DNA from 2 places in the Paraburkholderia sp. UCT70 genome. Region 2 is predicted to be linked to the other one. Evidence: riboswitches for the same ligand, from Rfam matches in the RefSeq annotation. Region 2 holds a riboswitch; the other holds the start of a gene.
The links. A riboswitch is a leader RNA that binds a small molecule or an ion and turns the genes downstream of it on or off. The one in region 2 is predicted to bind cobalamin.

Region 1 (4,172 bases), on a different contig from region 2:
GAACAGGTTGTGCACGTTCGACGCGAGCGCCGGGTGGTGGCGCGCGGTTTGACGGATGCGCTGGCGAATGCATCGGCTTGCCGTCGAGCGGCCGGTTCGAGCTCACGCTTTCGTCGACCGATTAGGCGGGTTTTACCGACGCTTGGTTCCCCAATTAGTGCTTCGCCGCCGCATCGGAAACGATGACCTGGATGCGATCACGACAGGTGCCGCGTCGCGCGTTCGCCCTTAAACCAGCTGTTTAGTGATGAAGCGCCATTCGGCTTCGGTCACCGGCGTGATCGACAGGCGGTTGCCTTTGGCGAGCACGCGCATGTCCTGCAATTCGGCATGCTCGCGCAGCGCGGCAAGCGGAATCAGCGCGATTTTCTTCTTGAACACGACGTCGACGAGCATCCAGCGCGGCGTTTCCGGCGACGATTTCGCGTCGTAGTACGGACTCTTTTTATCGAACTGGGTCGGGTCCGGATACGCGGTCGACGAGACCTCCGCGATGCCCGCGATGCCGGGCTCCGGACAGCTCGAATGATAGAAGAGCACGCCGTCGCCGACCTGCATCACGTCGCGCATGAAGTTGCGCGCCTGATAGTTGCGTACGCCGGTCCACGGCAAGGTGCGATGAGGTGCGTTGGCGAGGTCGTCGATGCTTGCTTCGTCCGGTTCGGACTTCATCAGCCAGTAGCGCATGAATCGGAGTGAGCGTGTGTGAGATTGAACGAAGCGCAACAACGCAGGCGCGTACGGAAAAGCCCCTGAAAAAGGCGCTCAAACGAAAAAACGACGACCAAAGAAAAACGGCATCGAACCGAAGTCCGATGCCGTTCCAGATAAGGTCCCCGCCTTAGCCGCTAGGCCGGCATCCTGAACCGAGGGTTCAGAATTGGTCGCAGTTAGCAACACTTCGGGTACATCAGACTGAGTGACGCGCACACCCGTGCTACAAATTTCCGCAACCGTGCACATGGCATTGGTTCAAGGAATGTATGACCTTGGCGAACCAGGCAGGGAAGCTAACCGATGATGCTACAACCCAAACCGTTGAACACGTGACCGATTCGAAACCGGCCCACTACTGCTTACTGCAAGCTGTACTGCTCGATCACAGTACCTAGCTGTTCGTTCATTTGCTGCATTGTACGCCGGATTTCTTCAGCAGGAAATGCTTCTCCGTGTCGCACGCTGCTTTGCAGCTTAAGCAGTTCCGATGCCAGCGACAGCGCAGCCATCACGGCGATGCGATCGGTGCCGCGCACGTTGCTGCCGCTGCGGATTTTCTTCATCTCGGCGTCGACGCGCGCGACCGCCTCGAGCAGCGCGCCTTCCGTTTCCGGCGAACAGGCGAGACGATAGGGTACTTCGAGAATCGATACTTCGATCTGCTTGGTGGTCATGCGCTTTCTCCGTGTCGGCTCACGTCGCTTTCCGCTTCCTCGTGTTCGGGCTGGGCGGACTCGAGCAGATCGAGCTGGTTATCCGGTTCGCTGCTCGCGCGTGCGCGCGGCAATTTTTCGAGAATCGCATTCAGGCGCACCTGAGCGTCGTCGATCTTGGCGGACAGCGCGTCGCGTTCCGCCTGCAGTGCGTCGCGCTCTTCGCGCAATTGCGCGAGTTCCGCATGCGTGGCTTGCACTTCGGCACGCGTTTGCGCGAGCTGCTCTTCGAGCGCGAGCCGCGCTTCGTTGTGGCGCTGGCTGATCGCAATCAGCTTGCCGATGTTCTGGGAGAGTGATTCGAGTTCGGTGAGCATGTGCTGCGTCCTCTAAAGACATCGCATTTTAGCGCGGAATATTACAGGTTCCGACAATTGTCTCGTTTCGAGACGTAACAGCATCGCTTCGTGCACGTTCGTTGGGTGTCGCGTCGTCGACCATAAGATAAAAACCGGCAATCCATCCGACAATAACCTGCATTCAACAGAACCGATTGCGCTCCGGTCGACCTTTCTTGACGCCCCGCGAGGCCGCTCCTAAACTTCCCGCACTCTGGTGCCCGCGCGCGCTTTTCGGCGCGCGCAGTTAAACGGGAAGCAGGGCGCGCGCGGTGCCAAAACCGGATGCGCGAACCTGCGCTGCCCCCGCAACGGTAAGCGACCGCATGTGATGTGCTCATGCAGGTCGGTCCTGGTCGCAAGGTTGGAAGTTCAACGTGCGAGTGTGCCACTGCGCGTCACGCGTGGGAAGGCGGATCGATGTGTCGTAGCCCGGATACCGGCCAGAAAAGAGGGACGTCCCCCCGCGAAAACGCTAAACAAGGGGGCGCTCGTGACGCGTCGGCCCGCGGGGAAGCAGGCCGCGCACGCCATCCACAGGAATGTCATCCCATGCTGTCCCCCATCGCCCGCGCAACGCTGCTCGCGTTCGCGAGCCTGCCGCTCGTCGTGCATGCGCAAAGCGCCGAGCCCGCGTCTTCATCGTCCGCGACGGATGCAACCGCTGCGAGCGCCGCAAACGTTGCCGACGCGGCCAATCTCACTTCCACCGATGCGTCGGGCAACGTGCTGTCGCCGATCGTCGTGACCGCGCAACGCGGACCGCAAGCGTTGCGCGATGCGATCCCGCAGACTACGCAGTTCGATCAGCAGGACATCGCCGACACGACCGCGACCGATCTGCCCGGCCTGTTGCAACTCGCGCCAGGCGCGCAAATCTCGCGCACGGGTGGCCCCGGTTCGACCACGAGCCTCTTTCTGCGCGGCGCATCGTCGACGCAATCGCTGCTGCTGATCGACGGCGTGCGCGTCGATTCGGTGAGTCTCGGCACAGCTCAACTCGCGCAGATTCCGCTCGATCAGGTCGATCACGTCGAAGTGGTGAACGGCAACGTGTCGGCGTTGTATGGCTCGGGCGCGATCGGCGGCGTCGTGCAGGTGTTCACGAAAGACGGCGGCGATCATCCGCCGCGTTTCAATTTTTCGGTCGGCTACGGCAGCTACCGCACGCAGACGCAAACGGCCGGCGTGAACGGCGCGCTCGATCAGGACGGCCGCACGACTTTCAATATTTCGCTCGCACGCACGAAGGACGACGGCTTTTCGTCGCTCAATCCGCTCGAGGCGCCGAACGCGAATCCGAACGCAAACGGCAATCTGAACGAGAGCATCAGCGCGTCGCTGCGTCACAAGTTCACCGACAGGTGGGACGCGGGCGTCAGCTACTTCCAGTCGAACAACGACAACAGCTACGACAATGCGTACGGCGAGCCCATCGATCTGAACAATCTCTATAGCAAGGTGCGTCAGGTGTCGGTATTCGCGAACGGCAAGCTGACCGACTGGTGGACCACCCACGTCACGCTCGCCGAGGGCGACGACCGCGGCGTGTCGAACACCAATGGCATCTACAACGGCCGCTTCGATACCGACAATCGTCAGTACACGTGGCAGAACGATTTCGCGCTCGCCGCGAACCAGAAGCTGCAACTCGGCTACGAGCATCTCGACCAGACGCTCGACTCCGACACGTTCGCCGCGCCCGACCGTCACGTCGATTCGGTCTTCGCGGGCTACAGCGCGCGCTTCGGCCGCAACCAGATTCAGGCCAACGTGCGACGCGACCAGTACTCCGATTTCGGTGGGGCGAACAGTTACTATCTCGGCTACGGATTCGACATCACGTCGCGCTGGAAGGTAACCGCAAGCTATTCGGATGCGTTCCGCGCGCCGAGCTTCGACGATCTGTACTATCCGATCAGCGGCAACCCATCGATCCAGCCCGAGCGCGGTCATTCGGTCGAAGCCGGTTTGCAGTACGCGACCGATGCGCTCGGCGTGATGCGTCTGAACGCATTCCAGACGCGCTATACGAATCTGATCGACTACGTGCAGACGATCCCCGGCATCTACCTCGCGGAGAACGTCGGCCATGCGAAGGTGCAGGGACTCGAGGGATCGTGGAGCGGTCATGTCGGCAAGACCGACGTGCGCGCAACGGTGACGCTGCAGAACCCGGTCGATCTCGACAACGGTACCGACCTCGTGCGGCGCGCGCGTCGGTTCGGGTCGTTCGCGGTGAATCGCAGCATCGGTGGCTGGCGGGTTGGCGGCGAGTGGATCGTCAGCGGTCCGCGCACCGATAGCACGGGCAACCTCGGCGGTTATGGCATCGTGAATCTGTCGGCGCGCTACAACGTCACCAAAGCGTGGTACGTCAGCGCGCAAATCGACAATCTGTTCA
Region 2 (4,172 bases):
CGTTTTCGGGTAATTCGCCGACACGATAATCTTCATCGCGCAGCATCGACAGAATGCCGACCACCGACGCTGGCGTATCGAGCCCGACGCCATTGCCGATGCGCCCTTCGCTCATCGGATAGTTGGCGAGAATCAACGCGACTTTCTTGTCGGCGTTATCGAGCGAACGCAAACGGCACCAGCGCCGGCTCAGCTCCGCGAGAAAGCGCACCCGTTCGAGGTCGGGCTGATAGCGGACCACGTCGACCTGCGTATGCGCACAGCGATACGCGAGCCCCTTGAAGCTGATCGCGCGCGTGATGATGCGCCCGTCCACTTCGGGCAGCGCGATATGCATCGCGATGTCGCGCGAATTGAGACCGTGGTTGTCCTTCAGCCAGTCTTCGCGATTGCCGCCGCTCAGGATCACCTGAAACACCGGAGCGTCGGCGGCGAGCGCGAGCGGCTCCGGGTCGTCGATCGCGGAAGCGGCGAACGCGGTCGTGTTCAGCACGAGCGCGACACCATGTCGCGCGCACAGCGACTGCACGACATCGCGGCTCACCGGATCCTTCAGCGACGTGATCGCGAGCGGCAGCGGATTGAGCCCTTGCGCTTCGAGCGCGTCGATCAGCGCATCGAACACCGCGGTATTGGCGGCCTGCAGATGCGCCTTGTAGAACAGAATCGCGACGACCGGCGCGTCTTGCCGCCAACGCGCCTGCCAGTCGGCGACGATGGCGGTATCGCGCTCAGGGTGATACAGCGACGCGGCCGGCAACGCGCGCGGCGGATCGGGTTCGCGCCCCCAGTCGAGCGCGCGATACGCGATGCAGCGCAAAAACGCCTCGGCGTTCTGCGGACCGCCCTCGCGCAGATAGCGCCACAGCTGCTGACACAACTCGGCGCTCGCGGTGCTGCGCGCGAGCAGGTTCGGGTCTTCCTGCAGATCGCCGGAAAACATCGCGAGTGTTTGCTGTTTGCGCTGCGCGAGCGCGACCACCTGCTCGATGCCGTACGGCCAATACGTTTCGCCGCCGAGATGATCGACGACGACCACGCGCGCATGCTGCAACACGTCGTCCAGATAGAAATCGACCGAGGCAGGCTGACGCAGATACGTGACGTTCGCGAGCCGCACGCTCGGAAAGCCGTCGCCGAGACGCGGCACCACGCTCGCGAGCAGCGACAGCGTGGTGTCGGCGGAACTGAGCACGACGATATCGGCGGGCTGCTGATCGATGCGGATCACGCCCTGCGTATCGTCGACGAAGCCGCCCGGCGTCGTGCGCAGCAGATGCATGCTGGTGCGCCCGTTTATGCTGTCGCGTTCGACGTCGCGTCGAGCGCTGCGTCGAACGCCTGTTGCAGCGCGTGTTGGTCGAGGTCTAAGCCGATCAGCACGAAGCGGCTCAACGCGCCGTCGCCATTTTCACCCGCTTGCCAGCGCCGGTCGAAGTAGCTGTCGAAGCGCCGGCCCACGCCCTGGATCACGAGACGCATCGCCGCGCCCTGCAGTGCCGCGAAGCCTTTGACACGGTAAATCGTGTGGGTTTCGACGAGCGTCTGCAAGGCGGCGAGCGCCGCGTCGCGCGACGGTACGGATGCCTGCACGACGACCGAATCGAATTCATCGTGGTGATGATCGGGGTCGTCGGCGGAACCGTGGTGGTCATGACGCAGGTGGATCGTCTCTTCCGACGCCGCTTCGAGGCCCAGCAGCGTATGCAGGTCGAGCCGCCCCTGCTGCGCACGTACGATCTTCACCTGCGGCGGAATCTCCGCGCGGATCGCGGCTTCGACCTCGTGCTGCCGCGCGTCGTCGATCAGATCGGTCTTGTTCAGAATCACCAGATCGGCCGCCGACAACTGGTCTTCGAACAGCTCGTGCAGCGGCGACTCGTGATCGAGATTCGGATCGGCCTTGCGCAGTGCATCGACGGCGACCGGGTTATCGGCGAACTGGCCGCTCGCGGCGGCCGGGCCGTCCACCACCGTCACCACCGCGTCGACCGTGAAGCCATTGCGGATCTGCGGCCAGTTGAACGCCTGCACGAGCGGCTTCGGCAACGCCAGGCCCGACGTTTCGATCAGCACGTGATCGAGTTCGTCGCGGCGCTCCGCGAGCTTTTCCATCACCGGGAAAAATTCTTCCTGCACGGTGCAGCACAAACAACCGTTCGCGAGTTCATACAATTGCCCTTCGGTCTCGACGCCGTTTTCATCGCAACCGATGCCGCAGCCCCTGAGGATTTCGCCGTCGATGCCGAGCTCGCCGAACTCGTTGACGATCACCGCGATGCGCTTGCCGGCCGCATGCTGAAGAATGTGCCGCAGCAGCGTGGTTTTGCCGCTGCCGAGAAAGCCCGTGACGATCGTGACGGGGATCTTGCGCAATTGAGTTTGCATCGTGAGGTCCATCCCTTGGCGTTGAACGGTATGCCGGAAAGTCCGCGCGTGGGTCCGCGTCGGCTGGCGAATGGAGCGAATGAAGCACGCGCAGCAGTACCAGCGATCACCAGACACGGGGACGAACGACGGCATTGCCGCGACAACGGAAATACAGAAAGCGGAACTGAGGTCATGAACGCGCCGCCGCATCCCCGCGGCGGTCGTTCTGCTTCTTTGGGCCGGTATCCGGGCTGGCGAAAGCGCCGCTTCCCCTTCCCGGCCGAGTGGTTTCTCGTCCAGTGGTGAAATGTCCACGCGACCTTGCGCGAGGACATCGAAGCCGGCACTGCGGTGCCCGGCTATCAAGCCGGAACCGCTTTTCGCTTACCGTTGCGGGGACAGCACAGGTTAGCCGCTCCAGAGCAGGTGGCTCCCTGTTTCCCGTTTAACTGCATGCGCACGAGCGCGCACGCGAGCACCCAAAGTGCGTGCGAGTGTAGGCCCGCGGCCTTGCGCAGTCAAGGAACGCACAGAGCCGGAAAGCGCCGCCCTGGCTTATCCGGCAAGGCGCCATGTGCTATCGTATGCGCGCGTTTGGTGCCCGCACATGCGCTCGCGTGTGCAGTTAAACGGGAAACAGGCAGCGCCTCGCGCGTTCAACCTGTGCTGTCCCCGCAACGGTAAGCGACCTGCGGCGCGCGATTCGATTCGCCTTCGATTCCGACGTGCCGCGCATGCGTTTTTTGATGCCACTGTCCCGCGAATCCACAAACCGGGACGGGAAGGCGAAGCGCATGAGGCCGCCAGCCCGGATACCGGCCAGACGCGGAGGCGGTGCCGCATTGCATCCGTGCATCACGTGGCGCCGCCGGCCGCCGGAATCCGCGGGGAACGGATGTGAAGGCGTAGCAGCGCGGCATCGCGCGTGCCCGGATTCGCAATTCCGCATGACCTCTATATTCACCGCCGCGCGCGCTGTCGCACGCTGCTTCTCTTCTTCCATCACCGCATGGCGCGCGCAATGCACGCCGCGATGACGCGCGCCTGGCTGATCGGCGCCGGTCCCGGCGACGTCGAACTGATCACGCTGAAGGCCACCCGCGCGCTCGCGCAGGCCGATGTCGTGCTCGTCGACGATCTGGTGAATCCCGACGTGCTGCAGTTCGCGCGCACCGACGCGCAAATCGTGTACGTCGGCAAACGCGGCGGCCATCCGTCCACGCCGCAAGCCGACATCGTCGCGCAAATGCTCGGGCATCTGCGCGCGGGGCGCAGCGTCGCGCGGCTTAAGGGCGGCGATCCGTTCGTGTTCGGCCGCGGCGGCGAAGAGTTGCAGGCGCTACAGGCCGCGGGTATCGAAGTCGACGTGATCAACGGCATCACGGCCGGCATCGCGGCGCCCGCGGCCCTCGGTATCGCGGTCACGCATCGTGATCACGCGCAGGGCGTCGTGTTCGTCACCGGCCACGGCGCCGGCAGTGGCGAACCGGACTGGGCCGCGCTCGCCGCGACGCGCATGACGCTGGTGATCTACATGGGCATGCGCCGGCTCGGCGAGATCGCCCGCGCATTGCTGGCTGCCGGCATGTCCGCCGACACGCCGTGCGCGGCGATCGAGTCGGCGACGCGGCCTGAGCAGCGTCATGTGCTCGCGCCGCTTCGCGAGTTCGCCGGGGCGGTGGCGCGCGCGGGGCTCGGCTCGCCGGCGATCGTCGTGATCGGCGGTGTGGCGTCGCTCGCACTGGCGCGTGATGCGGCCAAACGCGACGCCGGCTTTGCTCACGAACTGGCAGCGAGCGCGA

Region 1: another riboswitch for cobalamin. It lies ahead of OKW41_RS44350 (TonB-dependent receptor domain-containing protein); the one in region 2 lies ahead of cobW (cobalamin biosynthesis protein CobW).

What each region holds. Positions count from the first base shown of each region.
Region 1 is NZ_JBNPVZ010000004.1:4,027,885-4,032,056, forward strand. Features, by position in the region: gene OKW41_RS44330 (EVE domain-containing protein) at 229-687, opposite strand; RNA gene ssrS (6S RNA) at 830-1,011, opposite strand; gene OKW41_RS44340 (cell division protein ZapA) at 1,077-1,391, opposite strand; gene OKW41_RS44345 (ATPase) at 1,388-1,747, opposite strand; cobalamin riboswitch at 1,967-2,230, shown strand; gene OKW41_RS44350 (TonB-dependent receptor domain-containing protein) at 2,321-4,172, shown strand, end outside.
Region 2 is NZ_JBNPVZ010000002.1:1,834,124-1,838,295, reverse strand. Features, by position in the region: gene cobN (cobaltochelatase subunit CobN) at 1-1,282, opposite strand, end outside; gene cobW (cobalamin biosynthesis protein CobW) at 1,297-2,388, opposite strand; cobalamin riboswitch at 2,591-2,868, opposite strand; cobalamin riboswitch at 2,949-3,208, shown strand; partial or broken gene cobA (uroporphyrinogen-III C-methyltransferase) at 3,404-4,141, shown strand; gene OKW41_RS10840 (cobalamin biosynthesis protein) at 4,157-4,172, shown strand, end outside.